2 regions of the Abyssibacter sp. genome follow, and region 2 is predicted to be linked to the other one. Evidence: predicted binding sites of a transcription regulator. Region 2 holds the regulator's gene; the other holds the start of a gene.

Region 1 (9,231 bases), on a different contig from region 2:
CAGCAAGTACAAGGGTCGTGATGCGCTTGGCCAGCATCCAGAATCGTGAGCATTGACGGTAAAGGCGTATTCGGGGCGATGGTCCGCATGAGTCCCCAAACGACGGATTGCATCCATGCCCAGCCGTGCTTGCCACAGCTCCACGGTCGCCAGCCAGTCGTCGGTTCCACGGTTGTCCAGCCAATCGGTCGTGCCGACATCGAATGGCAATAGGCGAGAGACCTCAATACGCAAGGCAATGACCTCGGCAGGTAACGCCATGCGGTTCAGGTGTTCGGCCAGCAGATGGGAGAAGCGCCGTGGATTTCTATCAGGGCTGCGCAGGCCAACCTGGCAGAGGGTTGCCTCTCTACGGTGATGAAACAGCCGGCAAATGAAACGCTCCACCGCACGGTCGTGTGCTCTCAGGTAATCACATAACTGATCGAGAACATGTTCGGCCGCAGCCAGGATGTGGGGTGAAGCAGCACTGGGCTGTGGGAGATCGACGTCTGCTGAGAACCGCTGTGGCGTGGAAAACATGGGCAGCGCTTGCGGCGCTTTGCCCAATGCCTGATCCAATTGCTCCAGCACTGATTGGCCAAAGCGACGAGCTAGACCATCGCGAGGCAGACGAAGTAGGTCCTGTAATGTGTGCAAACCGCTCCGTGTCATCCGCCTGGCTGATTTTGGCGGCAATTCCAGCGCTGTGATGGGTAGTTGACCGATTGCAGCGTGTAGGCTCTCAGCCTGTTCGATTAGGCTGGCATCGTGTGTCGCCCATCGGGCCAGAAAACCAGCGGCTCGTGCTGTCGGTGCGACGGCTGTGCGCGCTTGGTGGCCATGAGCCCCCAACCCTCCACGTAAGCTGCGCTGTAGTTCTCGCGGGGAACCGAATAGGCAGCGGCTGCCAGCTATCTCCAGATAGATGGTATGAGGTGGCTCGACGCTGACCCAAGAAGAAAACCGGCTGGCCCAGCGTGCCAGCCACTGCAGCCTGTGGCCTTCAGCGCGAGAATCGCGTGGCAGAACATGGAGGCTGGGGCAGATGGCATGCGCTGCTGTAACACTCATGTCTGCGGTCACACCTTGTTGCATGGCGGCCTGAGAGGCGCTGATGACAAGCGTGCGGGCTTTGATCGAGTCGGTGACGGCGACGAGGTCTTCCGGCTCAAAGTGCGGGAAAACCTCCAGTGGAAGTTGCTCCAAATACAGACATAGCCACAAGGTGGGAGCGGTCTGTGCTGGTTGTGGCCGGGGTGGGGGAGCCAGGCGCAAGCTGTTGGCCGTGTTCTTCTGACGGCTGACGGGCTGTTCGAACAGGTCGGTTTGCGTATTCAGCATGGCAGTACCACGCTGGATCGGCGGTGTGTGCCGCGCGCCTTTTCAATATCAACCTGGCAGGTTTGCACGTTGTTGCGGCGAATACGCAAGCGCAGATGCACATTCGGTGCTGTGCCGCCGTCCGGGCGCATCAGAACCCCAAGCGTTTGACCTTCGGACGCGGAGACCTGCAAACGGCGAACCTGATCGACCGGAATGCGTCCTGGCCAGGCGATGACCATCCCACATGCCGTGCTGCGCAGTGCTGTCTCCATGACCCACCAGCAGTCCTGATTGGATTTTGGCGATACCCAGATCAGCCTGGAGAGGGTGACATCGGCTTGCGCCAATGCGGGTGCGTACGGCGACAGAGGAGGGCGAACTAGCACCACCATTTGTTGCTGACTCAATGCAGCCAGACTAGGCGCTAACAGTGACAATTCCCCCAGGCCAATTTCCGGGTACAGGATTTCCACCAGGCCGGAGTGAGGCCAGCCGCCGCCCGGTAATGCGGCATCAAGTGCATCAAACCCTGTCGAGAGATAGGCCTTGGAGGGCTTGGGCATGCGCCCTCCCCGCCACAGCTTCGGGCAGCTCTGAAGTAGGGAGTCAATCGTTTGTGGAGTGGTGCGGGTCACGGGCGTTACACCGAATGGCTGTATATTTATACAGCTATCCTGGGGTGGCGTAAATGCCCGGATCTTCACCCGTCGCCCTGGGCTGGAAACGCTGTTATTCGGGGTGATTCAAGAGAAAATCGAACGCATAAAAAAGCCGGACCCACTGTGGCAGTGAGCCCGGCGGGATGTCGCGAGCGGCCGATCAGGCGTTCTTGTACGCCTCGATGGACTTGTTGATTTCGGCCTTGGCCTTGTCGGCGCCTTCCCAGCCGGTCACCTTGACCCACTTGCCTTCTTCAAGATCCTTGTAGCGTTCGAAGAAGTGCTGGATTTCGTTTTGCAGGCGCACCGGCACATCGGCCAGGTCTTTGATGTCGGCGTAGTACTTGGTGGAGACCTTATCGGTCGGCACGGCGAGGATCTTGGCGTCCAGGCCGGACTCGTCCTCGGTGCCCAGCACCGCGACCGGGCGACACTTGATCGCGCAGCCCGGCACGATCGGATGCGGGGTCAGCACGAGTACGTCGACCGGATCGCCGTCGTCGTAGAGCGTGCCGGGCACATAGCCGTAGTTGGCCGGGTAATGCATCGCCACATTCATGAAGCGATCGACCATCAGCAGACCGCTGTCCTTGTCCACTTCGTATTTGACCGGGCCGGCGTTGGCGGCGATTTCAATGACGACGTAGATTTCGTCCGGCGCTTTGTCGCCGGGTCCCAAGCTGTCAAACGACATAGTTTCTGTGTCCTGATTGAGTGGATTGGAGGGTTAAACGGGAAAATCGCGTCCGGTTTTCTTGTCGACACGAATCTTCTTGAGCCGCACAGGGCGGGGAAGGCCATTGACAAAGGGTGGCGTTCGTTCGCCCTGTATCAATGGCTGCAGGTAACGACGGCAGGCATCGGTGATGTGGTAGCCGTCGTCTGAAATATAGGATGCCGGCATGGTTTTCTCGATATTGGCGACGCCGGTTAATTCGGCTTCGCCCAGCGTCCACTCGTACGGATCATCGGCCATACGCTGAATGCTGACCATGATCCCGGAGCGCCCGGCCAAGGCATAGTCTACGGCGGCCTTGCCCACGGCGTAGGCCTGATCCAGGTCGATGGCCGAGGCGAGGTGGCGTGCAGCACGCATCATGTAATCAGCGAGGGCGTGATGCACCTTGAAGCCCAGTTGGGTTCTGATCAGCGTAGCCAGCGTTGCGGCAACACCGCCGAGTTGCTGGTGGCCGAAGGCATCATGCGAATCGGCGTCAGCCACGTAATCGCCGTTGCTGCGGCGCAGGCCTTCGGAGGCCACGATCACGCAGTATCCGTAGGTGGCCACACAGTCGCGGACGCGGACGAGAAATGGTTCGGCCTCGAAGCGGATTTCCGGAAACAGCAATAGATGTGGCGGTTGCGCCTCCGACGATCCCGCCAGTCCGCCGGCTGCGACGGTCCAGCCCGCATGGCGGCCCAGCACTTCCAGAATGAAGACCTTGGTGGAGGTGCTGCACATGGATTCGACATCCAGCCCCACCTCGCGAACCGATGTCGCGACATATTTGGCTGCCGAGCCGAAACCGGGGCTGCAATCGGTGTTGGGCAGATCGTTGTCAATGGTCTTGGGGATGTGGATCGCTTGAACCGGGTAGCCCATCGATTCACCCAGCTGCGACACCTTGAGACAGGTGTCCGCCGAGTCGCCCCCGCCGTTGTAGAAGAAATACCCGATGTTGTGCGCGCGGAAGACTTCGATCAGGCGTTCATATTGAGATGGATCTGTCGCTATCTCCTGGAGTTTGTACCGACAGGAGCCGAAGGCTCCGCCGGGGGTGTCCTTCAACGCGGCAATATCGGCGGCGGACTCCTGCCCGGTGTCAATCAGATCTTCGGTGAGAGCGCCCAGAATGCCGCGGTGCCCGGCGAACACTGTGCCAATGCGTTCCGGATGCTGGCGCGCGGTTTCGATGACACCGGCGGCCGAGGCGTTGATGACAGCGGTTACGCCGCCGGATTGTGCGTAGAAGGCGTTCGTCACCCCTGGCACGGGCGTTTCCTCGGCATCGGGTGGCGCAAGAGAATAATCGAAATGCCGGCTGGGATTCGACCGGCCGGGGCGTCCCCATTCGTGGGATGCAGCGGCCTCCCGGCGGGTGCCGTGTAGGAAATCGCAGACTTTAGTCGAGAGTGCTGAAATATCCCGGCTTCTCGAGGTGCTCCGCAAGCCCTTGTCGGGTAAGGTATTTCACTTGCGTGGCGCTTTGGTCGCCGCTGCGGGCTTGGCGTCGCAAGTCCGCAAGATCGATTGACGCCTCTCAAAGGCTCAGAGTACCGTTGCCGTTCGCCGCCACCGCGCGGCTTGATGGTGTGCGGCAGCAGAATCGCGCCCAATCGTCTCATTCGACATTCGGACTAACTACATGCGAATCGTATTGCTGGGCGCGCCCGGTTCCGGAAAGGGCACGCAGGCCGCGAAGTTGCAGGAAAAACATGGTGCACCGCAAATCTCGACCGGAGATCTGTTGCGGGCCGCAGTGGCAGAAGGCACCGAGCTGGGCCTGAAGGCCAAGGCCGCCATGGAAGCGGGCGAACTGGTCGCAGACGAGATCGTCGTCGGTATGATCCGGGAGCGGCTGGAAGCGCCCGGTGCCGACAGTGGCTTCATTCTGGACGGCTTTCCGCGCAGTCATACCCAGGCTGCGGCTTTGGATGAAATGCTCACCAAGCTGGGGCGCCCGCTGGAAAAGGCTGTTCATCTGGTCGTCGACAATGACGAGATCATGAGCCGCTTGCTGGAACGCAAGCGTGCGGATGACACCGAAGACACGATCCGCCATCGCCTGGAAGTATTCGAAAGCCAGACTAGGCCGGTCGTGAATTACTACGCTGCCCAGGGCAAGCTCTCGACCGTCACCGGTGTCGGCGAGATCGACGAAATTTTTGGCCGAATCGAGCAGGCGGTGGGCGTTTAGTTAGCCGCGTCTCTCTTGGCCGGCCGGCCGCCCAATGGCGTTCGGCAACCAGAAGCCCGCAAATCTGCGGGCTTTTTTGTGCGTGCCTAGACCGTCGTCAGCGTGGGTGGCGTCCCCGGCGCGATCCGCAGACTCTGGCCGCCGGTCAGGAAGGCGACCAGCGCGTCGCCGGCCACGCGGGCGCGCCAGCCTTCCAGCAGGTCGAGATCGCGATCACCCGCGGCCAAGCGGGTCAGTTCCGCGCGTCCCGCGATGGCACTGGCCGTCATCTGGTGGCTGAGTGCCTGCTGGCGCAGCAGCGCCATCAGGGCATCGACCACGGGTTCGGCTTCTGCCGGTAGCGGCCGTTCATCCTTGGTGTCGAGGTCGGGCCAGCTTTGGTCGCCGGCCACGGCCGCGAGGATGGCTTCGCCATCGCGGGCGATCGCCTTGTCCTCCAGGCCTCGAATGCGTTGCAGTTCGCTGGTCTGTCGGGGTTTGCGGCGGGCAATATCCAGTACGACATCGTCCTTGAGAACCCAGCGGCGCGGCAGATTGCGCGCCAATGCGGTGGTTTCGCGCCAGGCGCATACCCGTGCTGCGACATGCCGCTGATTGGGGCGGAGCTTGCGGATGCCCTTGAGCTTGCGCCAGGCGTTGTCCGGTTTGACCACCCAGCGTTCAGGGCGGCTGATGGCGGCGAGGTCTTCGTCCAGCCAGCCGCTGCGACCGAGTCGTTCCAGCTCTTCGCAGAGCTTGGCGTAGGCCCCCTCCAGCCAGATCACGTCCGCCGCCGCGTAATCCAGTGCATCCGGGTCGATGGGGCGGGCCATCCAGTCCATGCGTGAGAACGCCTTCGGCAAAACCTCGCCTAGCGTCTTCTCGACCAGGGCGCCGTAGCCGATCTGGTCGCCGTATCCGAGCAGACTGGCCGCGAGCTGCGTGTCGAAAACCGGGGCGGGCGCCATGCCCAGGGTGTGGTGCAGCACCTCCATATCCTGCCCCGCAGCATGGAACACCTTGATTTGCTCCGGCGCACCCAACAGCGCGCGCAGGCCTTCGCGGGCATCAAAGGCCAGCGGGTCGATCACCGCGCACTCGCCTTCGGCGCAGACCTGGACCAGCGCAAGCTGTGGCCAGTAGGTGCGTTCGCGCATGAACTCGGTGTCCACACAAAGTGATGTGGCGGTGCGGGCGCGGCCGGTGTAGGCGGCCAGCGCATCGCTGTCGGTGATCAAAAGAAAGTCCATGTAAGTGCTGTGTCTGCGGTGAACAGATAGACTATAGGTTCTCGCCCGAACGGGTGCGCTCCTCGCACGATGTCTCAATTTCTTCCATTGCTGGGCCGCTTGCTGCTTTTGCGCTGCGGTCCGCAAGACCTGCCTTACTCGACGACCCTGCTTGGCGGCAGTATCGCTGCCAGTCTGGTGGCGAATATTCTCTCGCTGGGTATCGGAACCACGGCGTTCACGGCGATTCCGCAGACCTTGCTCGCAACCTTGGTCTCCATCGGTTTCGTCATCGGCCTGTTGCAGATTCGCGAGCGTACGCCGCGGACGGTCCAGACCCTGACCGCCCTATTCGCGACGCAGGCCGTCCTCGGGCTACTGGCGTTGTTCCCCCTGCAGGCCCTTGCGCCGATCTTTCAGCAGATTGCGGAGAATCCGGACGCCGCTTCGACGATCCAGGCGCCGTCCTCGGCAGTGGCCGCATGGCTGGCCTTGGGTCTTTGGAGCGTGATGGTCACCGGGCATATCTTCAGGAACGCGCTGGACGTGCATCTGCTGGCCGGCGTTGGCCTGGCGATTCTGCAGGGCTTGCTGATCTGGATCGTGCTGATCCCGTTCGCCTGAGGCTTCGTATTGGCCCACGTCCACATCCTCGGTATCTGCGGTACGTTCATGGCCGGCATCGCGCTGATTGCGCGGGAGGCCGGCCATCGCGTCACCGGCTCGGATGCCAACGTGTACCCACCGATGAGCACGCTGCTGGCCGAGCAGGGCATCGCCGTGTCGCCCGGGGAGGATCTGGCGCAGCTAGACCCCGCACCGGATGTGGTCGTGATCGGCAACGCCTTGTCCCGTGGTCACCCGGTTGTCGAGGCCGTGCTCGAGCGCGGCCTGCGGTACACCTCGGGCCCGCAGTGGCTGTCCGAGGCCATACTGCAATCGCGCTGGGTGCTCGCCGTGGCGGGCACGCATGGCAAGACGACGACCAGCTCCATTCTGGCCTGGATGTTGGAATCCGCGGGATTTCAGCCGGGGTTTCTGATCGGTGGGGTGCCGGGCAATTTTCCGGTGTCGGCCCGATTGGGCGGTAGCGACTTCTTCGTGATTGAAGCCGATGAATACGACACCGCGTTCTTCGACAAGCGCTCCAAGTTCGTGCACTACCGGCCGCGCACCGCTGTGCTCAACAACCTGGAGTTTGATCACGCCGACATTTTCGATGATCTCGCTGCGATCGAACGACAGTTTCATCATTTAATTCGCACCGTGCCGGGCCACGGGGCGGTGGTGGCGCCGGCCGACGATGAAGCGTTAACGCGCGTGCTGGCCCAGGGCTGCTGGAGCGAGCAGATTCCGCTATCCGCCCCCGGTGGCTGGCAGATGAGGTCGCTTAGCGAGGACTGGTCGCAGTTTGAACTGACCGATCCGGCAGGGGCTACGGCGCAGGTTAGCTGGACCATGCTGGGCGCGCACAATGCGCGCAACGCCATGGCGGCCGCTGCGGCTGCCCGCCATGTCGGTATCACGGTCACGCAGTCGGCCGGTTCGCTGCGTCGCTTCGAAGGGGTGCGGCGGCGGCTGGAGACGCGTGGCAAGGTTGGTGGCACGGTGGTTTACGATGACTTCGCCCATCATCCGACCGCCATTTCCGAGACGATTCGCGCGCTGCGCGCGCGCGTGGGCGACGAGCCGATCATCGCGATACTCGAGCCGCGGTCCAACACCATGAAGCAGGGGCACCACCGCGATGCGCTCACGGCCAGTCTGGCCGGGGCCGACGCGGTTCATGTGCTGGAACCCGCCCAACTGGGGTGGAGTCTGAGCGAAACCTTGCAACCATTGGGTGCGCGTGCCCAGGTTCACCAAACGGTCGAATCGATTGTGCAAGCCGTCGGCCACGACAGTGTTTCGCCGATGCGGCGTCACCTGCTTGTGATGTCCAATGGCGGCTTCGAGGGCATTCACGCCCGCCTGCTGCAGCGTCTGGAGGATGCATGACCAGCTTGCCGACCCAAACCATTGATCAACGACTGCCCGACCCCGACGCACTGGCCGCGAGCCTGCAGCGGGTGCTGGAACAGGCCACTGCTGCGGGTGCCACGTCGGCCGGCGCCACCATGTCGATTAGCGTCGGGCTGAGCGTGACCGTCCGCGCCGGTGATGTGGAATCGGTGGAGTTCCAGCGTGACCGCGACCTGAGCCTCACGGCTTACCGCGGGCAGCGGTCGGGATCGGCCAGCTCGGCCGACTGGTCGGAAGCCTCGCTGAACGAGGTGGTGGAGCGGGCGCTGGCGATTTCCAGCCACACCGGAGAGGACCGTTACGCCGGCCTGCCCGATGCAGCGCGGCAGGCGAGCGATTTTCCGGACCTGGACCTGCACCACCCGTGGTCGCTGTCAGTGGCCGATGCGATCGATATCGCGCTGGCCTGCGAGGCGGCTGCGCTGGCCGCCGATCCGCGCGTGCATCAATCCGAAGGCGCTACCGTGAGCACCCACGCAGGTCTGACCTTGCTGGCGAACACGCAGGGTTTCGTCGGCCATCGCCTCGGGACTTCACACAGCCTCTCCTGTTCCGTGCTGGCGAAGTCTGGCGACGAGATGCAGCGTGACTACTGGTACAGCTCGGCCCGGCGGCACGAAGATCTGCAGGCGGCCGCCGACATCGGTCAACTGGCCGGCGAGCGGGCGGCATCACGGCTGGGCGCGCGCTCGATCGCCACTGCGTCCATGCCGGTGATTTACGTGCCTGAGCTGGCGCGCGGCCTATTCGGGCATCTTCTTGCCGCCATCTCCGGCGGCAACCTCTACCGGCGCGCCTCGTTTCTGCTGGATGCGGTTGACACGCAGGTACTGGCGCCTGGTATCCGGATCACCCAGCGTCCGTTTCTCTCACGGGCTGCGGGCAGCCGCAGCTTCGACAGCGAAGGCGTGGCAATGAGTGATCGCACCTTAGTCGATGAGCAGGGCGTATTGCAGGGCTATCTGCTCGGGAGTTACTCGGCGCGGCGCCTGGGTTTGGAGACCACGGGCAACGCGGGTGGCCCCGCCAATGTCGTCATCGAGCCCGGCAAGTTGGATTTAGACGGCCTGCTGGCTGAGATGGGCGATGGCCTGCTCGTGACTGAATTGATGGGCCAGG
Region 2 (9,231 bases):
ATATTCCCGACAAAGTCGTACCAGGCGTAGTCGAACGTCAACGGGCTGATGGGTCGCTCCAGGTAGTCCAGATGTAGGCGTCACGTGAGGTGCGTGGATGGGCCAGTCCTTCGCCTTGGCGATCTCATTGATAGCTGACGCATTTGCCCGTGCTAATCAAACAATCGCTGAATGGGTCGGTTCGGTGATAAACGCGCGGGTTGCCGCGAGCGCTTCGTCCGTGGCATGGCCGACGAGACCCGCCTTGATGATGGCGCGCCACTGACCGAGCGCTTGCGTTGGGGCTTCAAATAAATGCAGGAGGCCGAGGGTTAGAACCCGCCTCGAAGCCGCAGCCCGACATTGCTGGCATCGAAGCTGAAGCCGTTCACTTCGTAATCGATGTTTGTATACGACAGTGCGAACCAGCTGTAGCCGATCTCCAGTTTCAGGCCGGTGGCGTCGTCAAAGGAGAAGTCGGGGAGGAAGCCGTCGCCGTCGAAGTCGATGTTCGTATGGTGGACGAGCCCGGCGGCGAACTGAAAGTCGTCGACGAAGGTGATGGCCGAGACATCCACGATCCAGCGTTCCAGGCCGAGGTCGGAGTTGTCCGCCGAGGTCTGCTTGATCTTGTACGCCAGCGTGCCTTGCAACCCGAAATTCTCGCGCAGCAGCCAGTAGCCACCGGCGCCGAGCACGATGCCATCACCGGCGGTGATGTCTTCGCTGTCGTTATTGTCGAGTACGACGGTCACCAGGTCGTCACCGCCGAATTCGGCGGCGAGGTCGACGACGAAACCGACACGGCGCTTGTAGGCGCTACGTCCCGCACGCCAGCCGGATTCGCCAAAGGCTGCGCGACCGCGACGGGCTGCGGCTGTCGGTGGTGCAGCCGGCGGTGGCGTCGCGGCTTGAGTGCTGGTTGGTTTCGGCTGCGGAGGCGGGGCGACCGGCTGAGTCGGTGGGGTTGGTTGGGTCGGGGCGGGCAGGCGACTGGGCAGAGGCTCGCCAGCCGCGCGCGCGGCGATCAATGCCCGCGTGTCGCGAGTCAGCGCGCCGTCCTGCGGCAGGCCTTCGTCGGCCTTGAAGCGATTGATCGCGCTCTCCAGGGTATCGTCAAAGACACCGTTGATCGCGCCCACGTCGTAACCGAGTTGCTGTAGTTCGGTCTCGACATCCCGGATGTAGTCCGACTGGGCGGCAGCTGAGGCGGCGAACAACAGGCCACCGGCGAGCAGCCATCGTGCGCTGCGTGCGTATCGGGTCATGGTCGTGATGATTCTCTTGTTGGTCCTGGCAGCTCGCGACATCAGACCGGGTCCGGGCTCGGGTTCACAGCCTGAGTGTCATCCCCTGGCGGGCCAGCCCGGCAAATTCCTTGGTGACCCGCTCGATATGATCAGCATAGCTGTCTTCGTAGCTCATCAGATAGAGTCGGCGCCGAATCTCGGGTGGGTAGGTTTCGATCAACTCGTCCAGCGATGCATGGACCGGATTGCCGGTCTGGAACGTGACATCGTGAAAGCCGATGTCGAAGTCCAGACGCGACAGCGCCTCGGGCACGGGCCGGGTATCGCTGGTGAACACGACGTGATCGTCTAGCAGCAGGCCGAACGAGGGCTTACCGGGCGTGTGCCGGGTTGAGAACAGCTCGGCCGAGAGCTGCGGTGTTTCGAGGCGCATGCCCGGCACCGGACGTACGTCGAAGTAGTCGTCCAGGGTTTGCTCGCCGTCGGAGTTACGCCCCATCGACCCCTTGAGGGTCTGGTCCCACAGTTCCTCGATCAGCGCTTCCGGCAGATACAGCGGGATGCGCCGCCCAAGCTTGAAGCGTGCCTCGTAGCCGATGCGTTCCAGGCCGAACACATGGTCGCCGTGAACATGGGTGATGAAAATGCCATCGATGTCAGCGAATCCGTGCCCTTGGGCCTGCAATGCCGCCTTGATGGTCCAGCCGCAGTCAATGAGAAAGAGCCGGCCATGATCACGAACGGCCGCGTTCGTATTGAACAGGGTCAACGATTCCGAGTGGCCGCAACCAAGGATGAGCAGCTCACGCATGGTTACGCATGGCTTCGCTGATCAACGCCGCCGTCCGGTCCATCGCCTGGCGCCGTGCGGCGCTCTCGCGGCGCGGCAGCATCAATGTACTCAGGTGCCAGACGATGCGGCTCATGGTGCGCACGGTATCGCCTCGATAACGGGGAATCACGTGAATATGCACATGAGGGACGGATTGGCTCGCCGCCCGGCCGTCGTTGACCAGAAAATGCTGCGCCAAGCTGCCGAGACCCGCTTGCTGCGCGGCGCCGACATCACGGGCGATGCGCCAGATATGAGCCAGCAGCGGTTCGTTTAGCTCGGCCAGGTGCTGCTGGCTGAGTCGCGGCACGACCAGCGCATGGCCACGTGAGACCGGATTGATATCCAGAAACACCACGCAGTGGTCGTCTTGATGGACGAAGCTCGCCGGCAGATCGCCGGCGATGATGCGGTCGAAGATCGTCAAGCCGCGACCGGCTCAGCCACCCAGGGTCCAGAGCATCCCCACCAAGGCCGCAAGGCTGCGGGCGAGCTGCACGTGAGAGCTGGAGAACGGTACGTGATTGCCGACGACATTCTTCGCGTTCACAAACTGGAGCACGCCAATGGGGTCGCCGCCGTTGAAACTCACCGGCAGGGACAGGATCGACCGGGTGTCGTAACCCATGCGCTGGTCAAACTGGGCGATACGGGACGCGTCGTAATTCGGCATGCGCGTCACATCGGAAATGTTGACCACATCGTTTTCGTGGACGGTTCGGGCTGCCACGGCCTGTCGGCATGGAGTGCCATCGGCATCCGCTAACTCGATGGGTTTGAACACGCCGTCCTCGCCGAAGTCGGTGACGGCCATCAGCCCGAGCGAGGTGGATTTCACCACACGAAAATGAAGCTGATCACCTTCACGACGGTAGAGGCTGCAGCCGTCCACGCCAGCCATTCGCGCAGAGCTGGTCACGATCCGCCGCTCCATGGGGAGGACTTCGAAGGATTGACTCATCGCTGTGCACAGCGCGTTCAGTTCGCGCATCTGTTCTCGCAGCGCTCTAAATGCCTGTTCGCTCGCGCTCACCGTTTCTGGACTCACGATTTCTGGGACGTTCGTTGGCGCTTGCATCGGCGGCTCCCTGCCATCTTCTGCTCAACGTCGATTCACGCACCATGCCATGAATCGCATCGGCAAGCATGTACACACCTATGATAAGCACCCTCTTTGCGAATCAGATGACAATGCAGCCTACCGACATCCCTGCGGATGCGACGCTTCCTGCCCAAGCCCGCGCCCTGGTCGCGGGCGAACCCAACCGCGTCGCCAATCTTGCAAACATTGCTGCGCTGGTGTTTCACGCGCTGGATCGAGTGAACTGGGTGGGGTTCTACCTGCGCGATGAACAGCGTGACGAACTGGTGCTCGGCCCTTTCCAGGGTAAGCCGGCGTGTATCCGCATACCCTGGGGCCGTGGTGTCTGCGGCACGGCCGCGGCCACCGCGCAGGTGCAGCGAATTGCCGACGTGCATGCCTTCGATGGACATATTGCTTGCGATCCTGCGTCGCATTCTGAGCTCGTAATCCCGCTGATCGAGCGCGGCCGGGTGATCGGGGTGTTCGATCTGGACAGCCCGGATGCGGACCGATTCAGCGAGGCGGACGCGGCGTTGCTGGAGCAAGTTGTCGCCGCACTTGATCTTGCGGACAAAACTGTCTAAAAATACAGCATGCTGACCCGACGCCAATCCGAAGTGCTCGACTTTATCCGGCAATTTGCCGAGTCCGAGTCGATGCCGCCGACGCTGCACGAAATCGCCAAGGGGATGGGTTTTTCCTCTGACAACGCGGCGCGTGATCATGTGCGGGCGTTGGCCCGCAAGGGCGCGATTGACCTGGTCGGTGGCACGTCCCGCGGCATTCGGTTGCGCGATGCCGGCATTCCCATCATTGGCCGTGTCGCGGCGGGCTCGCCGATGCTCGCCGCGGAGAACGTCGAGCAGCGCATTCAGACGCAGGGCGGCCTGTTTGCCGAACAGCCCGACTATTTCCTCCGTGTTGTCGGCGAAAGCATGCGCGATGCCGGCATCATGGACGGTGACCTGCTTGCAGTGAAAAAAGACCACGAGGCACGCAATGGCCAGATCGTGGTCGCGCGGCTGGACGAAGACGTGACGGTGAAGGAGTTCGAGCGCACCGGCCGCACCGTGCGCCTGATTGCCCACAACCCCGATTTCGCCCCCATCGAGGTTGATCTGGCTACGCAGCCGCTGGCAATCGAAGGGCGTGCCGTGGGTGTATTCCGCAGTTACTGACCTCGGCAGCGGCCCCAATCGGCTACCCTCGGTCCATGCAGTACTGTCCCCAATGTCGAACTGAGCTGGTCTCCGGCGAGCACGGCGGCGTCCCGCGTCGCATTTGCCCGGACGAAGCCTGCAACTTTATTCACTGGAACAATCCGGCCCCTGTCGTGGCCGCTGTCGTCGAGTACAACGGCGAGGTCATTCTTGCCCGCAATGCCGCCTGGCCGGAGTGGATGTTCGGCTTGATCACCGGCTTTCTCGAAGCCGGCGAAACACCGGAGGACGGCATGCTGCGCGAGGTCAAGGAAGAACTCGGCCTGGATGGCCGCATTGGCGGATTGATCGGGGTCTACGAGTTCATCCAGCGCAATGAGGTGATCATCGCCTACCACGTCGAGGCCGAAGGCGTCGTCGAACTGGGTGACGAACTGGCTGCATGGAAAGCGGTGCCACTCGACCGATGCAAGGCGTGGCCGTTCGCCACCGGGCTGGCGTTAAGGGACTGGCTGCGCACCCGCGGCATAGAGCCGCCGATGCTGGAGCTGCCGGGGCGGTGATGCCCGAGGTCCCGACGCTGGAAACCGAGCGTTTGGTGTTGCGAGGGTGGACGGCCGATGACTTTCCCGACTTCGCATCCGTATTCTCCGATGCGGACCATTGTCGTTATATCGGTGGCGCATGCTCAGAGGATGACGCGTGGCGCCGATTGGCCATGACGATCGGACATTGGAGTCTGCGTGGGTTTGGACCCTGGGCTGTGACATCCAAGGGCGACGGGCGACTGCTGGGTTCGGTGGGTCTTTGGCAGCCCGGCGCGTGGCCGGACATCGAGATCGCCTACTGGTTAAACCGCCGTGCCGTAGGCCAAGGCTACGCGACCGAAGCGTGTCGAGCGGCGAGGCAGTTTGCGTATGCCGACCTCGGCCTGGACGCGCTCGTAAGCTTTATCCACCCTGAAAATCGTGCTTCCCAAGCGGTGGCGATACGGCTGGGGGCTCGGATTGAGGCGACCATCGAGCTGAAAGGGGTCGAATGCGATCGCTGGAGGCATCCTCCGGGATCGGACACTTAGCTTCTCAGCCGCGCCGCCTCGCGCACCAGTTCCTTGAACAGGCGCCGCTGCGTGCCGCGCTGCGGGATGTATTCCGGGTGCCATTGCGTGCCGATCAGAAATCCGCGGCCAGGCTTTTCGATGGCCTGAACAATGCCGTCGAGATCGCGACCGGAAACCTGCAGGCCCCGGCCCACCCGTCGCACAGCCTGGTGGTGCAGGCTGTTGATGCGGGTCTGGGGCTGGCCGATCAGTTTGGCGAGCCGGCTGCCACGTCGGATGTTCAGCGTCTTGCGCGGCAGGATCAGCCGCCGGTTGCCTGTTTGCACACGCATCGGCCGCAGGTCGGCGAACAGATCGCCGCCATGGGCCACGTTGATGAGCTGCGCGCCTCGGCAAATACCCAGCATCGGTCGTCGCTCCTTCAACGCGGCGTCGATCACGGCGAGCTCGAATCGGTCCCGTTCAGCGTCGTAGTGGCCGGTGCCGGGGTCGCCAGCGTATAGCTGCGGATCGATGTCGTCGCCGCCGCCGATGATCACGCCGTCGAGTTGCCCCACCCGCGTGGCGCGGCCCGGCGTCAAGCGCACCGGCAAGCCACCGGCCATGCGCACGGCCAGCGATCCAAACCACCAGCCCCAGGCGATGTGTTTATCCGGCCCGGTGATGCCGATCACGGGTCGGCGATGACGGTTTCGGATGCGGCGGGGGCGCTTCATGCCCGCGCAAGCGGCAGCAGCCATTGCTCGCAGTCACGCGCCCAGACATCGAACAGCTTGGAAACCGGATCATCCAGATGCTGGCGAAACGCATGCATCATCGCCTGACGGCGTGCCTCGTCATGGGCGAGATGTTCGACCTGTAGCCAGTGCCGCCATGGCTCGTCCAGGGTCCACCCATCCTCGTCGATCAGGCAGTTCGGCAGCCGGTAGTGCAACGCGGGGCGTGGCTTTACGAGGTGCGTGTCCAGCGCGGCGTCGATGCGGTCCCAGTCCACCTCGCCAAACACCGGCAGCATGTCCAGCGCTCGGTTGCGCGTGGCGTTGTGGTCCAGGTAGTCATCGATCAGCCCGGCCAGGTCTGGTGCGTAGTCCGGCGCGGTGATCAGCCGCGTATAGCTGCTCGGAAAACGGTCGATATATGGTGTGACGCGTCGGGACCAGTCCACCTTGGACTCGCGCGCCAGCCAGGGAAACAGGCAGACAAAAGCCTGTAGGTAGCCCAATAGTGTCGCGGCCTCCGTGTCAGGCAACTCTGGGTTCATGTGCAGACCAAAGGCGTAGATCGGCGAGTGGTGTGTGCCTTGGGCGCCCGCCTTTCGCAGGCGCGAAACCAACTCGTTCAGCGTGCCCAGTTCCGGCATGGGGATCGGCGGCGTCACGATTTCGAACGGGACAATCTGCTTTGCGATCGCGCCGATCACCTCGTCCGACAGCCGCTCGAACGAGAACAGGCCGCCATCGTCCGGCTTGTCATCGTCATGCCGTCCCAGGCGTTTCACGTAGCTGGAATCCAGCTCGATGTGATACGTGCCGTGTGGTGTGTCGTCGACATCGCATTCGTAGGGCGAGATGGGCGAGATCGACCCGCCGACCACGTCCTTGACGATGCGCGCGATTTGCTCGATACCCAGTCCGGAGAACTCCAACTCGATACCGATTCGGCGTAGCTTGCCGGATGCCGTATGAATAACGGGCGGCCCCGTCCAATCCGACGGTGACGGATTGATCCAACGCTGGATGATGTGCTTGATCACGGTGGCAATGGTGCCATGCCGCCGATACCATCGAATAGCTCTCGCACCCGAGGAGTCGCCGCATGACCGAAGGCCGCGTATTTGACGCCACGTTGTCCGATCAAACCGATACGGACCCGACGGAAACCCGCGAATGGCTCGACGCCTTTGATGCCGTTGTCGAGGTCGAAGGTCCAGAACGCGCGCATTACCTGCTCGAGTCCCTGCTGGAGCGCTCGCGCCGAGGCGGCACGTTCATTCCGCACTCGCCGTATACGGCCTACGTCAACACGATTCCGCCTCATAGCGAGGTTAAGAGCGACGGCGACCACGCGCTGGAGTGGAAGATTCGCTCGCTGATCCGCTGGAACGCCACCGCCATGGTCGTGCATGCCAACCGTGAGCACGATGGCATCGGTGGCCACATCGCCAGCTTCGGATCGGCGGCGACGCTTTATGACGTCGGCTTCAACCATTTCTTCAAGGGTCAGGATCATCCGGACGGCCCGGACCTGATCTACATCCAGGGGCATAGCGCCCCCGGCATTTATGCCCGCGCGTATCTGGAAGGCCGCCTGAGCGAGGATCAGCTCCGCCGTTTCCGCACCGAAACGCAGCCCGGTGGCCTGTCCAGCTATCCGCATGCCTGGCTGATGCCGGATTTCTGGTCGCTGGCCACGGTCTCCATGGGCCTGGGTCCGATCATGGCGATCTACCAAGCCCGCCTGATGAAGTACATGGACAACCGGGGCCTGACCAAGACCAAGGGGCGCAAGGTCTGGTGTTTCTGTGGCGACGGCGAGATGGACGAGCCGGAATCCCGCGGCGCCATCGACATCGCCGCACGCGAAGGCCTCGACAACCTGATCTTCGTCGTCAACTGCAACCTGCAACGGCTCGATGGGCCGGTGCGCGGTGACAGCAAGATCATCCAGGAACTCGAAGGCACCTTCCGTGGTGCAGGCTGGAATGTGATCAAGGTGATCTGGGGCGCCGCCTGGGACCCGCTCATCGCTCAGGACCGTAGCGGCAAGCTGCTGCAGCGCTTCAACGAGGCCGTGGACGGCGAGTACCAGAACTTCAAGTCCAAGGGTGGCGCGTACACCCGCGAGCATTTCTTCGGCAAGTATCCGGAACTCAAGGAAATGGTCGCGCGGATGTCGGATGACGACATCGCCCGCCTCAACCGCGGCGGCCACGATCCGCACAAGGTCTACGCGGCCTATCACCATGCCGTGAACGACGCCGATGGCCGGCCAACCGTGATTCTGGCCAAGACGGTCAAGGGCTATGGCATGGGCGAGGCTGGCGAAGGCCAGAACATCACCCATCAGCAGAAGAAGATGGGCGAAGAGGCCCTGCGCAAGTTCCGCGACCGCTTCCAGATTCCGATCAGCGATGACCAGATCAAGGATGTCCCGTTCTACCGACCGGACGAGGACTCGGAAGAGATTCGCTACCTCAAGCAGCGCCGCGAGTCGCTGGGCGGCCCGCTGCCGGCGCGTCGCGTGGTTGACGAATCCCTGCCACTGCCGGCGCTGGAGGCCTTCAGCTCGGTGACCAAGGGTTCGGGGGAGCGTGAGATCTCCACCACCATGGCCTTCGTCCGCATCCTGCAAACGCTTTGCCGCGACAAGCAGATCGGCTCGCGCATCGTGCCTATTGTCCCTGACGAGGCCCGCACCTTCGGCATGGAGGGCATGTTCCGGCAGCTCGGCATTTATTCGCCGGTCGGTCAGCTCTACGAACCGCAGGACGCCGACCAGCTCGCCTTTTATCGCGAGTCCACCGACGGGCAGATTCTGGAAGAAGGCATCACCGAAGCGGGTTCGATGTCGTCATGGATTGCCGCGGCGACCAGCTACGCCAACCACCAGACCACGCTGATCCCGTTCTACATCTTCTACTCCATGTTCGGGTTCCAGCGAATCATGGACCTGGCCTGGGCGGCTGGTGACATGCGTGCACGCGGTTTCCTTATCGGCGGCACCGCAGGCCGGACCACGCTCAACGGCGAAGGTTTGCAGCACCAGGATGGTCACAGCCACATCCTCGCCGACTGCATTCCCAACTGCCGGGCCTACGACCCGACCTTTGGCTATGAGATTGCGGTGATCGTGCAGGACGGGCTGCG

What was found. Region 2 encodes LexA, which represses DNA repair genes until DNA is damaged. Its sites were predicted from a motif close to TACTGTNNATATNNACAGTA; they were not measured.
Region 1: a site for LexA is predicted at 1,957-1,976, ahead of imuA (translesion DNA synthesis-associated protein ImuA). Genes of this name have one in related genera too.

Annotation. Positions count from the first base shown of each region.
Region 1 is NZ_CAXRDQ010000082.1:5,778-15,008, reverse strand. Features, by position in the region: gene ACE1EY_RS14025 (DNA polymerase Y family protein) at 1-1,188, opposite strand, end outside; gene imuA (translesion DNA synthesis-associated protein ImuA) at 1,317-1,940, opposite strand; gene ppa (inorganic diphosphatase) at 2,125-2,658, opposite strand; gene ACE1EY_RS14010 (6-phosphofructokinase) at 2,692-3,957, opposite strand; gene ACE1EY_RS14005 (adenylate kinase) at 4,331-4,882, shown strand; gene rnd (ribonuclease D) at 4,969-6,111, opposite strand; gene ACE1EY_RS13995 (hypothetical protein) at 6,181-6,714, shown strand; gene mpl (UDP-N-acetylmuramate:L-alanyl-gamma-D-glutamyl-meso-diaminopimelate ligase) at 6,724-8,088, shown strand; gene pmbA (metalloprotease PmbA) at 8,085-9,231, shown strand, end outside.
Region 2 is NZ_CAXRDQ010000041.1:26,466-35,696, forward strand. Features, by position in the region: gene ACE1EY_RS07070 (permease) at 1-41, opposite strand, end outside; gene ACE1EY_RS07075 (peptidoglycan-binding domain-containing protein) at 312-1,247, opposite strand; gene ACE1EY_RS07080 (MBL fold metallo-hydrolase) at 1,312-2,040, opposite strand; gene ACE1EY_RS07085 (HIT family protein) at 2,033-2,488, opposite strand; gene ACE1EY_RS07090 (GAF domain-containing protein) at 2,501-3,052, opposite strand; gene ACE1EY_RS07095 (GAF domain-containing protein) at 3,253-3,729, shown strand; gene lexA (transcriptional repressor LexA) at 3,739-4,323, shown strand; gene ACE1EY_RS07105 (NUDIX domain-containing protein) at 4,359-4,868, shown strand; gene ACE1EY_RS07110 (GNAT family N-acetyltransferase) at 4,868-5,383, shown strand; gene ACE1EY_RS07115 (gamma-glutamyl-gamma-aminobutyrate hydrolase family protein) at 5,380-6,039, opposite strand; gene ACE1EY_RS07120 (amidoligase family protein) at 6,078-7,118, opposite strand; gene aceE (pyruvate dehydrogenase (acetyl-transferring), homodimeric type) at 7,181-9,231, shown strand, end outside.